Regions from separate parts of the Geobacillus sp. YHL genome, predicted to be linked through region 2. Evidence: riboswitches for the same ligand, from Rfam matches in the RefSeq annotation. Region 2 holds a riboswitch; each other region holds the start of a gene.
The links. A riboswitch is a leader RNA that binds a small molecule or an ion and turns the genes downstream of it on or off. The one in region 2 is predicted to bind cobalamin.

Region 1: linked by a shared signal. The riboswitch ahead of JCR24_RS03720 ((2Fe-2S) ferredoxin domain-containing protein) and the one ahead of JCR24_RS08835 (ABC transporter substrate-binding protein) in region 2 are both predicted to bind cobalamin.
Region 3: linked by a shared signal. The riboswitch ahead of JCR24_RS13535 (ribonucleoside-diphosphate reductase subunit alpha) and the one ahead of JCR24_RS08835 (ABC transporter substrate-binding protein) in region 2 are both predicted to bind cobalamin.

The regions. Positions count from the first base shown of each region.
Region 1 covers NZ_JAEIGB010000002.1:235,699-240,965, reverse strand. The annotation lists gene rraA (ribonuclease E activity regulator RraA) at 1-151, shown strand, start outside; gene JCR24_RS03735 (hypothetical protein) at 203-457, shown strand; gene JCR24_RS03730 (retropepsin-like aspartic protease) at 447-827, shown strand; partial or broken gene JCR24_RS03725 (RraA family protein) at 845-985, shown strand; cobalamin riboswitch at 1,046-1,239, shown strand; gene JCR24_RS03720 ((2Fe-2S) ferredoxin domain-containing protein) at 1,421-1,795, shown strand; gene JCR24_RS03715 (HoxN/HupN/NixA family nickel/cobalt transporter) at 1,798-2,505, shown strand; gene cobJ (precorrin-3B C(17)-methyltransferase) at 2,507-4,294, shown strand; gene JCR24_RS03705 (sirohydrochlorin chelatase) at 4,334-5,161, shown strand; gene cobK (precorrin-6A reductase) at 5,177-5,267, shown strand, end outside.
Region 2 covers NZ_JAEIGB010000007.1:101,009-106,275, forward strand. The annotation lists gene JCR24_RS08830 (FecCD family ABC transporter permease) at 1-918, opposite strand, end outside; gene JCR24_RS08835 (ABC transporter substrate-binding protein) at 905-1,864, opposite strand; cobalamin riboswitch at 2,006-2,204, opposite strand; gene JCR24_RS08840 (NUDIX hydrolase) at 2,274-2,741, opposite strand; partial or broken gene JCR24_RS17545 (IS982 family transposase) at 2,864-3,272, opposite strand; gene JCR24_RS08845 (GNAT family N-acetyltransferase) at 4,253-4,840, opposite strand.
Region 3 covers NZ_JAEIGB010000018.1:12,208-17,474, forward strand. The annotation lists gene JCR24_RS13530 (IS1634 family transposase) at 1-797, shown strand, start outside; cobalamin riboswitch at 1,208-1,403, shown strand; gene JCR24_RS13535 (ribonucleoside-diphosphate reductase subunit alpha) at 1,459-3,816, shown strand; gene JCR24_RS13540 (ribonucleotide-diphosphate reductase subunit beta) at 3,927-4,967, shown strand.

The DNA.
Region 1 (5,267 bases), on a different contig from region 2:
ATGCCCGGTGAAAAGCAAAAAAGAGGGAAAAGGTTCACGCGACGTTGCGCTCGAGTTTGGCGGCGTCCGCTGGGAGCCAGGGGCGTACGTGTACGCTGATGCGGACGGCGTTGTCGTCGCCAACAAAGATTTGTTGGCGAAAAATGGTTGACGGCTGCGGTCGAGTCTCGTTCAATACAACGAACAGGTTGAGGCGATGGAGATGGAATGGCAGGAAGTGCGTTCATTGTATCCAAATCAATTTGTGAAATTACAAGTATTAAAGTCCCATTTAGAGGGAGATCAAGAAATCATTGAAGAGGTGGCTGTTATCGGAACGGTTTCGGACAAGGATGCAACTCGTGAGTTGCTGCAATCGAAAGGGAATCAGCTTGTTTATCATACTAGCCACAAGGAGATTGTTTTAAAAGTTCGGGGAGCGATTGGCCTGAGAGGGAAATTTCATTATGCAGATTGAATATCGTGAAGGCTTGCTGTTTGCATCGATCGAAATCGTTTATCAAGGAAGGTCTAAGTTGATTCATAATATGGTGATTGATACTGGTGCGGCGAAAACAGTGATTTCTCAAAATGCAGTAGAAGATATTCATTTGCGGGTAGAGCCGGGCGATCGTATTGTGGCTTATTACGGAATCGGTGGGAAAGAGTACGCGTTTACAAAAAAATTAGACTGTATTCAGCTAGATTCTTTCCAGCTAAGAGAGTATGAAATTGATTTTAGCGGGATGGACTATGAGGGGATTAACGGTTTGTTAGGATTGGATATATTGCTGGGCGCTGGATTTGTCTTAGACCTGGACAAGTTGGAGATGTATCGTTCTGGTTGAAATGGAACGCCCGCTCGAAATGCCAAAAAGAAGGAAAAGGCGCCCGCGACGTTGCGCTCGAGTTTGGCGGCGTCCGCTGGGAGCCAGGGGCGTACGTGTACGCTGATGCGGACGGCGTTGTCGTCGCCAACAAAGATTTGTCGGCAAAAAACGGTTGACGGCAACGCATTGGTTGTACTACGATGAAAACGGATGCTTGTTCCATGACAGCGCATATATGGCGGTAAGACAAACAAGGTGCCTAAGCCTGCTTAAGGGCTTGGGTGAAAAGGGAAGCCCGGTGAAAATCCGGCACGGTGCCCGCCACTGTGATGGAGAGCTTTGCGGCAACAAGTCACTGAAGGATGCTTCGGGAAGACGCCGCCAAGCGATGATCCTAAGTCAGGAGACCTGCCTTGTTTGGATCGGACGGATGCCTACGGGACTATAGGCAGACGTGCGGGAGAATGACGGCTTTAGGGGCCCTGTTTGGGCCGTTTACGGCTTTCGTATACATTTTTCTGCACCTCTGCTGTAGAGGTGCTTTTTCTTTTGTCGAAAAACCGTCCGTCTGCCGCATTTCATTCTACCATTCTAGCAAAAGGGGGGATTTGGTGGCGACGTGGGATTTGCGGGGAATGAAGCATCATGTGCTCATTTGCAACGGAGGGACGTGCCTCCGCCATGGCGGAGATGACGTGACAACCGCGGTGCGCGAGGAAATCGCCCGCCTTGGGCTTGACGACGCTGTCCATACAACAAGGACGCGCTGCAACGGACGCTGTCAAGATGCGTGTGTGATGATCGTCTACCCGGATGGCGTCTGGTACCGGTTGATGACACCGGAGAAGGCAAAAGAGGTCGTCCATCGCCATTTGCAAAACGGCGAGCCGCTTCGCGCGTGGGCGACGTATGAATACCGTGAAGACGGGTTGACCCGTCTTGGTGGGACGGAGTCGGTTATTGGCGTTCGAAAGAGGAGGACGTAATGATGGAATGGGCCAGTTATGTAATGTTAGCGATATTTCTCGGCATGCGTCATGGGATGGACAGCGACCATGTCGCGGCCATTGCGGATATGGTCGGAAGCGAGTCGCGGCGAAGACAGCAGTTGGCGCTCGGAATCATGTACGCTATTGGACACGGAGCAATCGTGTTTGTCATGGGGGTGGCGGCGCTCATGGTCGGCGCCCGGCTTCCCGAGTCGTCAGCCGCCGCCATTGAGCTCTTAGTTGGCGTTACGCTTGTGCTTCTTGGCGGGATGATGCTTTTTTCTCTTTTTCGGCGGGGTGAGGTGAAAAGCCGGTTTCAGCTCCTTTATGAGTTCGGCCATACGGTTACTCGATGGCTGCGGGGAAGGCGGGAAATGGACAGTTGCCGTTCTTTTTCGCATGTTGGTTGGGCTGGCGCCTTGATCATCGGCATCATTCATGGCATTGGCGTCGAAAGCCCGACCCAGCTAGCCATTATCACCCACGCGGTCGGAAAAGTGCGTGTGAGCGCCGCTGTCCTTCAGCTTGTGCTGTTTGTCGCCGGCTTGCTCATTGCGACGATTGCTACAGCGGCTGGATTATCGTGGGGATTTTGGAAAGCAAAGCAGCGGGAACGACTGTTTTATGTCCTTGGTGCGGTCACAGGGATTTACAGCATATGGTTAGGGATGTCGATGATAATCGAGATATGGAGAGGGGGGCTGTAAAGTGGGCGGCAAATTGCTCATTGTCGGCTTTGGCCCGGGAAGCGTCGACCATATGACGAAACGGGCTCGGGAAGCGATTGAAGAAAGCGACGTCATCATTGGCTACAAAACGTACATCGAACTTGTGCGCGATCTGATTGTCGGAAAGGAAATCATCAGCACGGGCATGACGGAAGAGGTGAGCCGCGCCCAAGCGGCGGTGAAATGGGCGGAGCGCGGCAAAACGGTCGCCGTCATTTCAAGCGGTGACGCCGGGTTGTACGGCATGGCCGGGCTCGTGTATGAAGTGCTGATCGAAAAAGGGTGGACGAAAGACAGCTCGATTGAAGTCGAAGTCATCCCCGGCATTTCCGCGATCCATTCGTGCGCCGCGCTGCTTGGCGCACCGATTATGCACGATGCGTGCACGATCAGCTTGAGCGACCATTTGACGCCGTGGGAGCTGATTGAAAAGCGGATTGACGCCGCCGCCGCGGCCGATTTTGTCATCGCGCTTTACAACCCGAAAAGCGGACGGCGCACTAGACAGATTGTGGAAGCACAGCGCATCCTGCTCCGCCATCGGTCTCCGGAAACCCCGGTCGGTCTGGTGAAAAGCGCGTACCGCGAGCGGCAGCATATCGTCCTCACCGACTTGGCGCATATGCTTGACCATGAGATCGGCATGTTGACGACGGTGATTATCGGCAACTCAACGACATTCGTCCATGACGGCGTGATGATCACGCCGCGCGGCTACCAGCGCAAGTATCAACTAGCAGCCGCCGTCCAGCCGCTCAAACCGCATGAACGGCTGCGCAAAGAAGCGGAGCCGTGGGCGCTTGACCAGACGAAACCGCTGGAAGATGAGGGCGAAGGAAGCACGGGGGCATCAGGACCGTCCGAAGCGGCTGTCCTCGCCGGGGACAACCAGAAGGATCGTGCTTTCACCGCCTTGGCCACCGCGGTTCGACCGCCGTCTGTTGCCGCGGCCACGAAGGAGGCCGAGCCAACGCCGCTGGCTGCCGTTTTGCCGCCGCTTGCTGCACCGCTGGCAAAAACAGCCAAACGGCAGCCGACCGCCGCGCCAAAACGGGTGAAAGAAACAGCCGAAGACGCGCTCGCCGCTTTAGAGAGACGGAAAACAAGAAAGACGGCGGCCGTGTTGTTGGAAGCGGCGGTGAGCCCGGGCGTGGCCAATAAACAGTTCACCCCGGAACAGCTCATCGTGCTTGCGGAAGTGGTAGGGATGGATGGAAAAATGACCTACACACCGGATCATTATATGAAAATCGAACGGTTGACAGAGGACCCAGATGGGCTTGTGGCCCGTCTCGTTGACGCCGGACTGATCGTGATGCCGGTCGGTGATGTGCTGACGGTGAAGGCATGTGATTTTTGCGATGGAGAGAAAAAAGACGCCATTCCATACGCGGAGGAATTGGCGCGCCGGTTTGGCGGCATGGCGCTGCCGAAAGAGTTGAAGCTTGGCATCAACGGCTGCGGGATGGCGTGCTACGGCGCGGTGCACGAAGACATCGGGCTTGTGTACCGGAAAGGGAAATTTGATTTGTTTTTGGGCGGGAAAACGGTCGGCCGCAACGCCCATCCCGGCCAGCTCGTCGCGGAAGGCATTCCGCCGGAAGAAATTGTGGCGGTTATGGCAGAAATCATCGAACAGTATCAAGAACAAGCACATCCAAATGAACGGTTTCATAAGTTTTTCCGCCGCGTGAAGCAAGTCGGACGTTTTTCACATGAAGAAGCCAAGACGGCGGCGATGATCGAAACGCCGGCATGCGGCGAGTAACCGTCAGATTGAGCGACACGAAAGAGAGGGAGAACGAACATGAGATCCATTTTGTTTGTCGGCCATGGCAGCCGCGACCCGGAAGGGAACGAGCAAGTGCGGCAGTTTGTCGACCGCCTGCGGCCGCGTTTGCGCGATTCGTTTCATATTGAAACAAGTTTTTTAGAATTTGGCCGTCCGTCGATCGGCGAAGGAATCGAACGCTGCGCCGAAGCCGGGGCAATGGAAGTGGCGGTCATTCCGCTCATTTTATTGCCGGCCGGGCATTCGAAGCTGCATATCCCGGCGGAAATCGATGAGGCCAAAGCGCGCTATCCGCATATGGTGTTCCGCTACGGCCGCCCCATCGGCGTCCATGAGCAGACATTTGCTATTTTGCGCGAACGATTGCAAGAAATCGGCGAGCGGCCGGAGCAGCCGGATGACGGAACAGCGGTCATTTTGCTTGGCCGCGGCGGGAGCGATCCGGATGCGAACAGCGACTTGTATAAAATCGCCCGCCTCTTTTGGGAACAGACCGGCTATGCGCTCATCGAGCCGGCGTTTATGGGCGTGACGACGCCGTCGCTTGATGATGCTGTCCGCCGCTGTCTCATGCTCGGAGCTAGGCGGATCGTTGTTCTTCCGTATTTTTTATTCACCGGCATCCTGATTAAGCGGCTTGAGCAGCAAATGGCGCAATACCAAGCTGAGCACTCGCATATCTCGTTTGCGCTTGCCGGCTATTTTGGATTTCATCCGAAGCTTGAGGAGATCGTGCTTGACCGCCTCAACGAGGTGCTCGGCCAAACGGTGGCGATGAATTGCGACATCTGTCAATATCGGCTGCACGCCGCCCATCATCACCATCATCATCACCATCATTGAAGGAGGAAGCGTCCGATGATTTTATTGTTAGCTGGAACAAGCGATGCCCGCGAATTGGCGGTGATGATCCAACAAGCCGGCTATAACGTAACCGCGACGGTCGTCA
Region 2 (5,267 bases):
CACATCGGCAAGCACAAGAAACGCCCCGCCGTACAAGAGCGATAGCGGCAAGAGCACCCGGTAGTTTGGCCCGCACACAAGCCGAACCATATGCGGAACAACGAGCCCAACAAAACCGATCGTCCCGGACACCGACACCGCCGCGCCGGTGAGCAGCGCCGCCGCCGTCAAAATGATGACTTTTCGGCGCGTAACATCAACGCCGACATGAAGCGCCGCCGCCTCGCCAAAAGCAAACGCGTTCAACTCGCGGCCGTTGGCGAGAAGCACCGCCGCGCCGATGAGAAAAAACGGCAACAAAAGCCCGCTGTATTTCCAGCCGCGCATCGCGACGCTCCCCATCAGCCATGAGATGATTTGCCGCAATTCTTCCCCGGTCAACGCGATCATGAGCGAAATGAACGCGCTGAAAAACGCGCCGAAGATAATGCCGGCTAAAATGATCGTCTCAACCGACAGCTGCGGCTCAACCGCGCGAGTGAACGCCAAAACGGCGACAAGCGTCGCCATGCCGCATAAAATGCTCACGATCGGCAACGTGAACGTGCCAAAGAGCGGCCATTGCCAGCCGAGAAAGATGACGAGCACCGCCCCGACCGAGGCGCCGGACGAGACGCCGAGCGTGTACGGATCGGCGAGCGCATTTTTCAACAACCCTTGGAACGCCGCGCCAGCCAGCGCCAATGACGCCCCGACCAAAAAAGCGAGCACGACGCGCGGCAAGCGGATCGCCATCACGATCGGCACCCAATCAGCCGGAATGTGGCGAGGCAGCGCCGCTCCGAACCATTCAGCCGCCAAAATGCGGACAATAGAAGAAAAGGGAATCGACAGCGATCCTGTCGATATCCCTACGAGCAACGATAACATGGCCGCCGTGACGGCCAATATATACATCCACGTTTTACTTGAACACATCCGGGTAAATGGCTTTGGCAAGTTCCTCGACCCCTTCGACAAGGCGCGGACCCGGGCGGCTTACTAAGTCGGTGTTGACGTCATACACCCGCTTGTTTTTCACCGCCGGCACGTCTTTCCAAGCGGCGCGCGCAAACACTTGCTTCGCTCCGCCGTATGTCGTGATGATCACATCCGGCTTATAGGCTACGGCTTTTTCTTCCGTCACCATCGGCCAGCCTTCCAAGCTGCCGGCGACGTTTTTCGCTGAAATCACTTGAAGCATCTCATCCATAAACGTCCCTTTGCCGGCCGTATACAGCTGCGGCGGCGGCGACACTTCAATCCAGACGTTCGCTTGTTTGTCCGCCGGGATTTGTTTCGCTTTTTCTTGAATTTGCGCAAGCTTCTCTTTCATATCCTTAATCACTTGCTTCGCTTTGTCTGTCGTCCCGGTCGCTTTGCCGATCAAGTCGATGGACGCATACACATCGTCGAACGACTTCGCGTCATTCACGACAAGCACGGTGATGCCGGCGTCTTTCAATTGCTTGAGGCCATCGCGCGAGTTATGGGCGCTTGACGCGTGGGCCAAGACAAGATCCGGTTTGAGCGAAATGATTTTCTCGACGTTGAATTCCATGCCGCCGATTTTCGTTTTCGTTTTGACGTCTTCCGGGTAATTGTCAAAATCGCTGACGCCGACGATCTTATCGCCCAACCCCAACGCATAGGCGATTTCCGTATTGCTTGGGATGAGCGAGACGATCTTTTTCGGTTCCGCTTTGATCGTGACATCCTCGCCAAGCCCGTCTTTCACCGTCACCGGAAACGCCGCTTGTTCCGTTTTCGGTTCTTCTTTTTTCGCTGGCTGGGCGTTGCTATTGGCTCCACCGCTGCAGCCGACCAGCACGGCGGCCAGAAGGAAGAACACCGCCACCACCGCCGGCCATGTCCAACGTTTCATCCGTCATTCCCCCTTCAGTGATGTATGTACAATAAAAAACGCCCATTCCGCCTAAATCTGGGAATGAGCGCGAAACAGACCGCCAATGGGCACAACAATGCCCTATGCGACTGTTTCCGCGTCTCACCCCCCGAAGATTCGGAAACTGCGGCAAGCAAGGCAGGTCTACTGGCTCATGCTTCATCCTACTCTGAAGCCTTCCCGTACGGAAAACAGCGCAAGCCATCCGTCCGTACAGTGGCGATTTCATTTCGTCCGCATTGACAGTTGCGGGGACAGCTCCGGATTCCCACCGGATTCCCTATTAAGCCTTTTCGGCGCCTTGCTGCGAATGGATTCAGTTATGGGATATGGACATTTTTATAATAATGCAGCGTTTAGCATTTGACAACTATGAATTTACAGCACTTCACCTTCCCACTCTTGCAGATAATCGAGACGGATTCATGACCCATGCTTCATAAGGAACAGAGCATCCCCTTTTCATCGCATCGAGCACCCGCGATTTCAAATGCGGCCATGTCACATATTCATCAATATTCGACTCATCGATCAACACAAACTTCGCCTCTTGAATTTCCTCAGGCTGGGGAAAAACGTTTCCTTTCACATATGTCGCTTTAAATGCAATGTTTATGATATTTTTAGTTTCATTGTAGTACACGCCGCTGACCCCAATGAGACGGATGTCAACGCCAGTCTCTTCATGCACCTCACGATGAACGGCCCGATCGAGCGGCTCGCCCGGTTCAACTTGTCCACCCGGCATTTCCCACGTATCGGAGCGGTCATAGCTTTTAACAAGCAAAACCTCTCCCGTGTCATTCGTAATATAGGCTGAAACGGTGATAATGGCTTGTTGGTGTTTATCCATCAAGCTCTCCTCCTACATCGCGGAATGATCCTAGCCCTCTCCTGCAGAAAAAAAGCAGCTGCCCCATCTATACTGCCATCTTGAAAAAAATAAGGAAAATCCGTGGTGCTAGTTGAACATTAACGCCTCACGTGATGACACAGCGCAAGAGGGACAAGATCTCCACAACAGCATAGGCATGATGTTGTCCGTGCCTCGCTAGTTGGTGACGGATCTATTAGAAAAACTCTATTTAACGGAAAAACGGAGCAACCGACAACAACAGTTATATCGAGAGCGTTCAGGGAACATCTCCCTAGTGAATAAGTTTCCAATGACATACTGATACCCTGCTCGTTCCGAAGTAAAACAAAACAACTTTCCAAGAATATGAATGGCGATTATGACCCATTTCCTTGCTTTAACAAATGACGATTTCAGCGCTACAATACATTTAGAGCCGCCAGACAGTTGCGCTGATACCAAGAACAAGATCGCCGTATATTGCTTTTGAATTTCCGCTTGATCCGTTGTAAAATGAAGACGCTCTTGTATGGGATTTCTCCTTTCTAATGTTAGATGAGCACTTTCATTTTAAAAGGAGATTTTCATACAAGGACTATTTTTATGCTCGTCTGATTTTATCTAGCACCACGGGTAACTAAACATCATGCAATACATATCTTTTTATATATATTCAGAATTTAACTTCTTCTTATAATTGATAACGCGGTAAAAATAGAGTGTAAATTAAAAATTTCCAATAATGATTTATAATTGTACATGTAACAGATAGCAATGAAATCTATACCAACGCGGCTGCTCTACCCCGTTAATCTTTAATTGATCAAATACCCATTCAACGCATTATGGAGATCAAACAGACACTTTTCAAATCCAGTTTTCAAGAAGACAGCAATCACATAACCATAGGCACCTTTTGTTTCTCCACTATTCCAGCGGTTAATCGAGAAAACAAAAAGAATTCTCACTTGTTCAACCGTTCTTTATACCTTTAAACTAGTAATACCGAGTTGAAATGACCCATTTTGTTTGGAGATCATACTACAAGAATGTTTCAAAGGGCCGTACCATCCACCATGATCACTTTCAGAGATTAAACACATACATCGTTTAAGAGATGATGATGAACATCAGAAAATTCTTACTTTTGAAAGCATCGGCTGGTCCTTGAAAAGGTGGACAGATGAGAGACTCATAAATACATCAAAAATAGCAAAAACAGCGGAAGATGTTCATCAACTGCTACAAAGAATCGATCGTAAAGCACGTTTTCCAAAATAAACATTTAATCAATTACCTTTTTAGACACCTGTGATCTTCCCGCCACATAAGGTATTTCCAGAAAAAAGTTGATCGATGCATCGAAATAAAGCCTCTAAAAGAGGATCGATTTCATCGGTGTATTCGATCAAAGAATTGGAACTCTTGATAGTGTCACCCCTTTGAAGTTTTTTAGTAACTGTATATGATTCCCAATAAGAGTGGATTTTTTGTGTCCCTTTATTCATCCGTTATGCGTTTTGCAACCCGTTCCTTGATTTAAAATAATCTCGTTTTAGAATAGAGTATATAGCCATATCCCTAAATTTACCTTTAATATACCAATGTTCTCTCATAACCCCTTCAAATTGCATCCCTAACTTTTGTAAAACTCTTAAAGATTGAACATTTTCAATCATAGCAAATGCCTCAATTCTGTTTAATTCCATCTTGTCAAAACCAAATTCAATGATTTTATTAGCCGCTTCAACTGCTAATCCCTTCCCCCAATACTTATACGATAAAACAAAACCTATCTCAGCTTTATGATGATTGGGTAACCATTTAACTATATCAATTGTCCCGATCATTTTATTGTCTGCTTTTGAAACGATTCCCCACGGAGCTAAACTACCTTCTTTATAAGACTTAATTACAAATTCTAAAAATTGAATTGAATCTTCAATGGTATGATGAGGTCTCCAAGGTAAATATTTGCAGTTTTCCGGATTTGACGCATAATCAAATAAATCATATGCATCATCTAACGTTAATTTTCTTAATATTAAACGTTCAGTAGTAAGTGTAGGCAAATCCCCAAATACATCTTTAATCTTCAAATTCCTCAACCCTTTCTATACCTATATTTTAATATTCCTTCTGTGTCTTAAAACACTTATATAGGTGCAACCAAAACGTTTAACATATCTTTGACAGAAAAGCCACTTATCGATTTTTCGACTGTCGAGGGCAAGCCTTTGCTTGCCTCCGTCACGCCAAGGCATGACGGACGACTGAACAACCACCCGCTTCTCAGACCCATACATGGGGCTGAAAGCGGTGTTGTTCGGTCGTTCGACAGTCGATCCAATGCTCAGTAAAAGCTACCAATGTGAAAACTTCAAATTGCATCTATATAATTCAAAAAAGTGTTTATCCACCAGACTCTCGGCATACTCGCATTATATACTGGCTTGAACATTAATACAAAACCGTGGAAATTCTTTATTACAGCTTATATACCTTAAACCCGTGGTGCTAGTTGAG
Region 3 (5,267 bases), on a different contig from region 2:
ATTTGCGAATCTTGCAACAGGCCGGGGGACACTACATTGTCGGCGAAAAAATGCGGTCCGGCAAAGCCGCCGTCGAAGAGGCCCTAAACCGTCGCGGGCGCTACCAACAAGTTCGCGAGAACTTGCATATCAAAGAAATCATCGTGGGCGACGGAGAAGCGCGTCAGCGCTATGTTCTCGTGTACAATCCCAGCGAAGCCGAACGCCAACGCAAGGAACGGGAAAAGCTGCTCGAATCGCTGAAAGAGGAGTTGGAGGGGCTTCGCCAACTCCCCAATGAAGCTCATCATAAGGCCACCTGCCGGCTGCGTTCCCATCCGTCCTACGGAAAATACTTGCGTCAATTGAAGGATGGAACGCTTCGCATCGACAAGCAAGCGGTTCGTGAAGCGGAAAAGTACGATGGCAAATATCTCATCCGAACCTCCGATGACACCTTGTCTGCCGAGGATGTCGCGCTTGGGTATAAGCAACTGGTGGATATCGAGCAGGCCTTTCGGACGTTGAAATCAACACTCGAGCTGCGCCCCATGTATCATCGCTTGGAAGACCGTATCCGGGCGCATGTGCTGCTCAGTTGGCTGGCTCTCTTGCTGGTTCGGATCGTGGAGATCCGAACTCATGAATCGTGGCCGAAAGTAAGAGACGAATGCGAGCGTCTCATGCTTGGACATTTTTCTTCAAAAAACGGCGACCTTTATCAACGAACCGAACTGACGGCCAAACAAGCGCTATTCCTTGCGGCTCTAGGGCTGGAACCTCCTCCAAAGATTCTAGGCATCCACCCTCGCACCTAGATACACGCCCGAAGTGTGCCCAAATGCCTCCGATCCCTTTTGTATCAAGGGGCGAGAGGCATTTTGTTTGCCTAGTGACTGTCGAACTCGGGTTCCCCAACGCCGCCCAAAATATCTTGAAAGAAGGGCTTCGTTGGCTGTCTTCGGAAGGCAACCAAACCGTGGGATGCACGGGGATGGCTTGGCTGGCAACCTGACGTGGGGCGGGTGTTCCAAAGAATCTCCCACCTCTACGCATTTGCGTAGGTGGGAGAGTGTTCAGGAACGGAATATGAACAAAAAACGATAATTGGCAGAAAGGAAAATTCCATTCAACTGCTCTTGCAATTTTCCCGGTTTTGGTATATGCTTGTTCCATCAGGATGCTAAAATACTATATATTGGTTTTGAAGTCTTGTTGTACAACTACATATCGTTCTGCCAAGCAATGGTGTCCATCAGGACTTAATAGGGAATCCGGTGTGAATCCGGAACTGCCCCCGCAACTGTATGTGCGGACGAAATGGGATGGCCACTGGCGGCAAGAGCCATTCGGCGCGCCGCTGGGAAGGCCCCAAAGTAGGACGATGCACGAGTCAGGAGACCTGCCTTGCTTGGAACGTTTCATGTTCTTCGGGGTGTGAGAAGATGAAACGATAGGGGAAAAGAAAAAGGGTTTCGTATGCCTTTTTTCCGTCTGTCGTTTCATCCGCTCGCCTGCCCGAGCGGATTTTTTATTGAAGGAGTGGGGAAACGAATGACCGCATTGACGAAAATGATCATCATCGATGACCAAGGGAAGCCGGTTTCTTTTTCACGTGAAGAGTTTGCGTCGCTGATTGGGCAAGCCGCCGCTGGATTCGGCCGTCTGTCGCTTGATGAATACGTCGAGCGTGTTTGGCAGCTTCTCAGTCGAAAGGAGTCCGTCACGGTAGAACAGCTGCACCAAACGGCTATTTTGGAAGGACTTTCTTACATTGATGAAGATGAGCCGGACTGGACATTTGTGTGCGCCCGGCTGTATTTGCGGCAATTGTACCGTGAAGCGGCGCGGCAGCGTGGGTATGACGAGCGCGAGCGGTATGGCGATTTCTACTCGCTGCTTGTTGCGCTGACAGAACAAGGGGTGTACAGTCCGCTGCTGCTTGAACGTTATACGAAAGAAGAAATTGATGCCATCGGTGCGTTTCTTGATCCGGAGAAGGACAAGCTGTTTACGTACATCGGGCTGCGCACGCTCGCTGATCGGTATTTGGCCCGCGATTATGAGCGGCGGCTGTATGAATTGCCGCAGGAGCGGTTTCTTGTCATCGCCATGACGCTAATGGCGAATGAACCACCCAAGCGGCGCCTTGAGCTCGTGAAGGAAGCGTATTGGGCGTTAAGCAACTTATACATGACCGTGGCGACGCCGACGCTTGCCAATGCCGGAAAGTCATACGGCCAGCTGTCGAGCTGCTTTGTCGACACGGTCGATGACAGCTTGCAAGGGATTTATGACAGCAACACCGACATCGCCAATTTGTCGAAATCGGGCGGCGGCATCGGCGTCTATTTAGGCAAAATCCGTTCGCGCGGCAGCGACATCAAAGGATTCAAAGGGGTCTCCTCCGGCGTCATCCCGTGGATGAAGCAGTTGAACAATACAGCGGTGAGCGTCGATCAGTTGGGACAGCGAAAAGGGGCCATTTCCGTCTATTTGGATGTATGGCATAAAGACATTTTTGCGTTTCTCGATGCGCGGCTCAACAACGGTGACGAACGGCTGCGGACGCATGATTTGTTCACCGGCGTTTGCATCCCTGATTTGTTCATGGAGCAAGTCGAACAGCGCGGCGACTGGTATTTGTTTGATCCGCATGAAGTGCGGAAGGTGATGGGGTTTAGCTTGGAAGATTTTTATGATGAGGAAAAAGGGTGCGGGAGTTTCCGCGAGAAATACTGGCAATGTGTCAACGAACCAAGACTGTCGAAAGAAAAAGTGCCGGCGATCGAAGTGATGAAAAGCATCATGCGCAGCCAGCTCGAGTCGGGGACGCCGTTTATGTTTTACCGCGATGAAGTGAACCGGCAAAATCCGAATCGCCATCTCGGGATGATCTACTGCAGCAACCTTTGCACGGAAATCGCGCAAAACCAAAGCCCAACGGTGATGAAGCGGCAATATGTAAAAGACGGGATGATCATCATTGAAAAAATACCAGGCGATTTTGTCGTCTGCAATTTATCGTCGATCAACTTGGCGCGGGCGGTGATCGATGGGGTTTTGGCGCGGCTCATCCCGATTCAAATGCGGATGCTCGATAATGTCATTGATTTAAACAATATTCCGGTGCTGCAGGCCGGCCTGACGAACGAAAAATACCGCGCTGTCGGGCTTGGAACCTTTGGCTGGCATCATCTTTTGGCGTTAAAAGGCATTCGCTGGGAGTCGGAGGAAGCGGTCCGCTATGCCGACGAGCTGTATGAAACGATCGCGTATTTGGCGATTCAAGCGAGCATGGAGCTCGCCAAAGAGAAAGGGAGCTACCCGGCGTTTCCGGGGTCGGACTGGCAGACGGGCGCTTATTTTGAGCGGCGCGGCTACGAAAGCCACGGTGAACTCGATTGGGATCGGCTGAAGCAAGATGTGGCCCGCTACGGGATGCGCAACGGCTATATCATGGCCATCGCCCCGAACGCATCGACGTCGATCATCGCTGGCAGCACGGCGAGCATTGATCCCATTTTCTTAAAAGTATACGCCGAGGAAAAGAAAGATTATAAGATTCCCGTTACGGTGCCGGATTTAAACGAACAGACGACATGGTATTACAAATCGGCGTACCATATCGACCAACGTTGGAGCATCAAGCAAAACGCCGCCCGCCAGCGCCATATCGACCAAGCCATCTCCTTTAACTTCTACGTCATGAACACGATTAAGGCAAAAGAGTTGCTCGATTTGCATTTGACGGCGTGGAAGTCGGGGTTGAAAACGACGTATTACGTGCGTTCGACATCGGGGACGATCGAAGAGTGCGATTCTTGCGCGAGCTGACCAAGGGGCGCAACAAACGCCTTTGGTCGGGCTTTCCCTTCCTTGTGCGGGAGGGGCGTCCGCGGTTGGCCGCGCACATGATACTAGAAAACGAAAGGAAGGAATGGACGATGACGATCGGCTTAGTCAAACGACCGATTATGGATCCAGAGGCGCCGAACCGTTCGACGGGCATTATCAACGGCCGCTGCTCGAATGTGTTGAACTGGGACGATATCGCCTACCCATGGGCGTATGCGAAATATAAGCGAATGCTCGCCAACTTTTGGACACCGTTTGAAATCAATATGGCCCAAGATGTGAAGCAGTTTCCGCAGCTGACCGACCGCGAGCAGGATGCGTTTTTGAAAATCATTGGACTCTTGGCGCTGCTTGACAGCATCCAAACCGACTACGCCGGACGTGTCGCTGATTACATTACGGACCCGAGCATCAATGCGCTCATGATCATGCTCGCCCAGCAGGAAGTCATTCACAACCATTCCTATTCGTACGTGCTCTCGAGCCTTGTGCCGAAAGCGAAGCAAGATGAAGTATTCGACTTTTGGCGGAACGAACCGACGCTGCGCAAGCGGAACGATTTTGTGACGAACGGCTACAAGGCGTTTGCGGAAGAGCCGAATGTGGAAAACTTGTTGCGCTCCATCGTTTTTGACGTCATTTTAGAAGGACTGTTTTTCTACTCAGGGTTTGCGTTCTTCTACAACCTTGCGCGCCAGCAAAAAATGGTGGCGACGAGCACGATGATCAATTACATCAACCGCGACGAGCACATTCATGTTGATTTGTTTGCGAAAATTTTCAAAGAAGTGTTGAACGAATACCCGGAGTATCGGACGCCGGAGCTTTCCGATTTTGTCCGTGAAACGTTTACGAAAGCGGCTGAGCTGGAAATCGAATGGGCCGGGGAAATCATCGGGAATGACATCGATGGCATCGACTTGGCTGATTTGGAAGCGTACATTAAGTTTTACGCCAACGTCCGCGCTCATCAGCTCGGTTTTGACCGCCCGTTTGACGGCTATCGGACGAACCCGCTCCGCTGGATTAAAGCGTATGAAGAAGTCGACCTCGGCAAATCAGACTTCTTCGAGCAAAAACCGCGCCAATATACGAAAGTGCAAGTGGACAACGGATTTGATGAGTTATAAATGAGAGAAGCCACGTTTGACAACGGTCAGCGTGGCTTTTTTGTCAGGCAAGGCCGTTCGCCTTTTGCTTGACTTGCCGTTTTTTGACCTACATTTCGCACCCTGAATAAAAATTCAAAGTAAGCCTGATTTTAACGAATAAAAATTAGTTATTTTACAATATTTGGAAAAACATTTATTTTTATGTGAATATTGAGATTGTTTTTTGTATATTATGCAAAGGTTGCGAAATATGAGTTTTGAACGAACAGCAGCGGGCGTTTTAGCAGGACAGATGATGCCAAGCAGTCTTGAAATGTG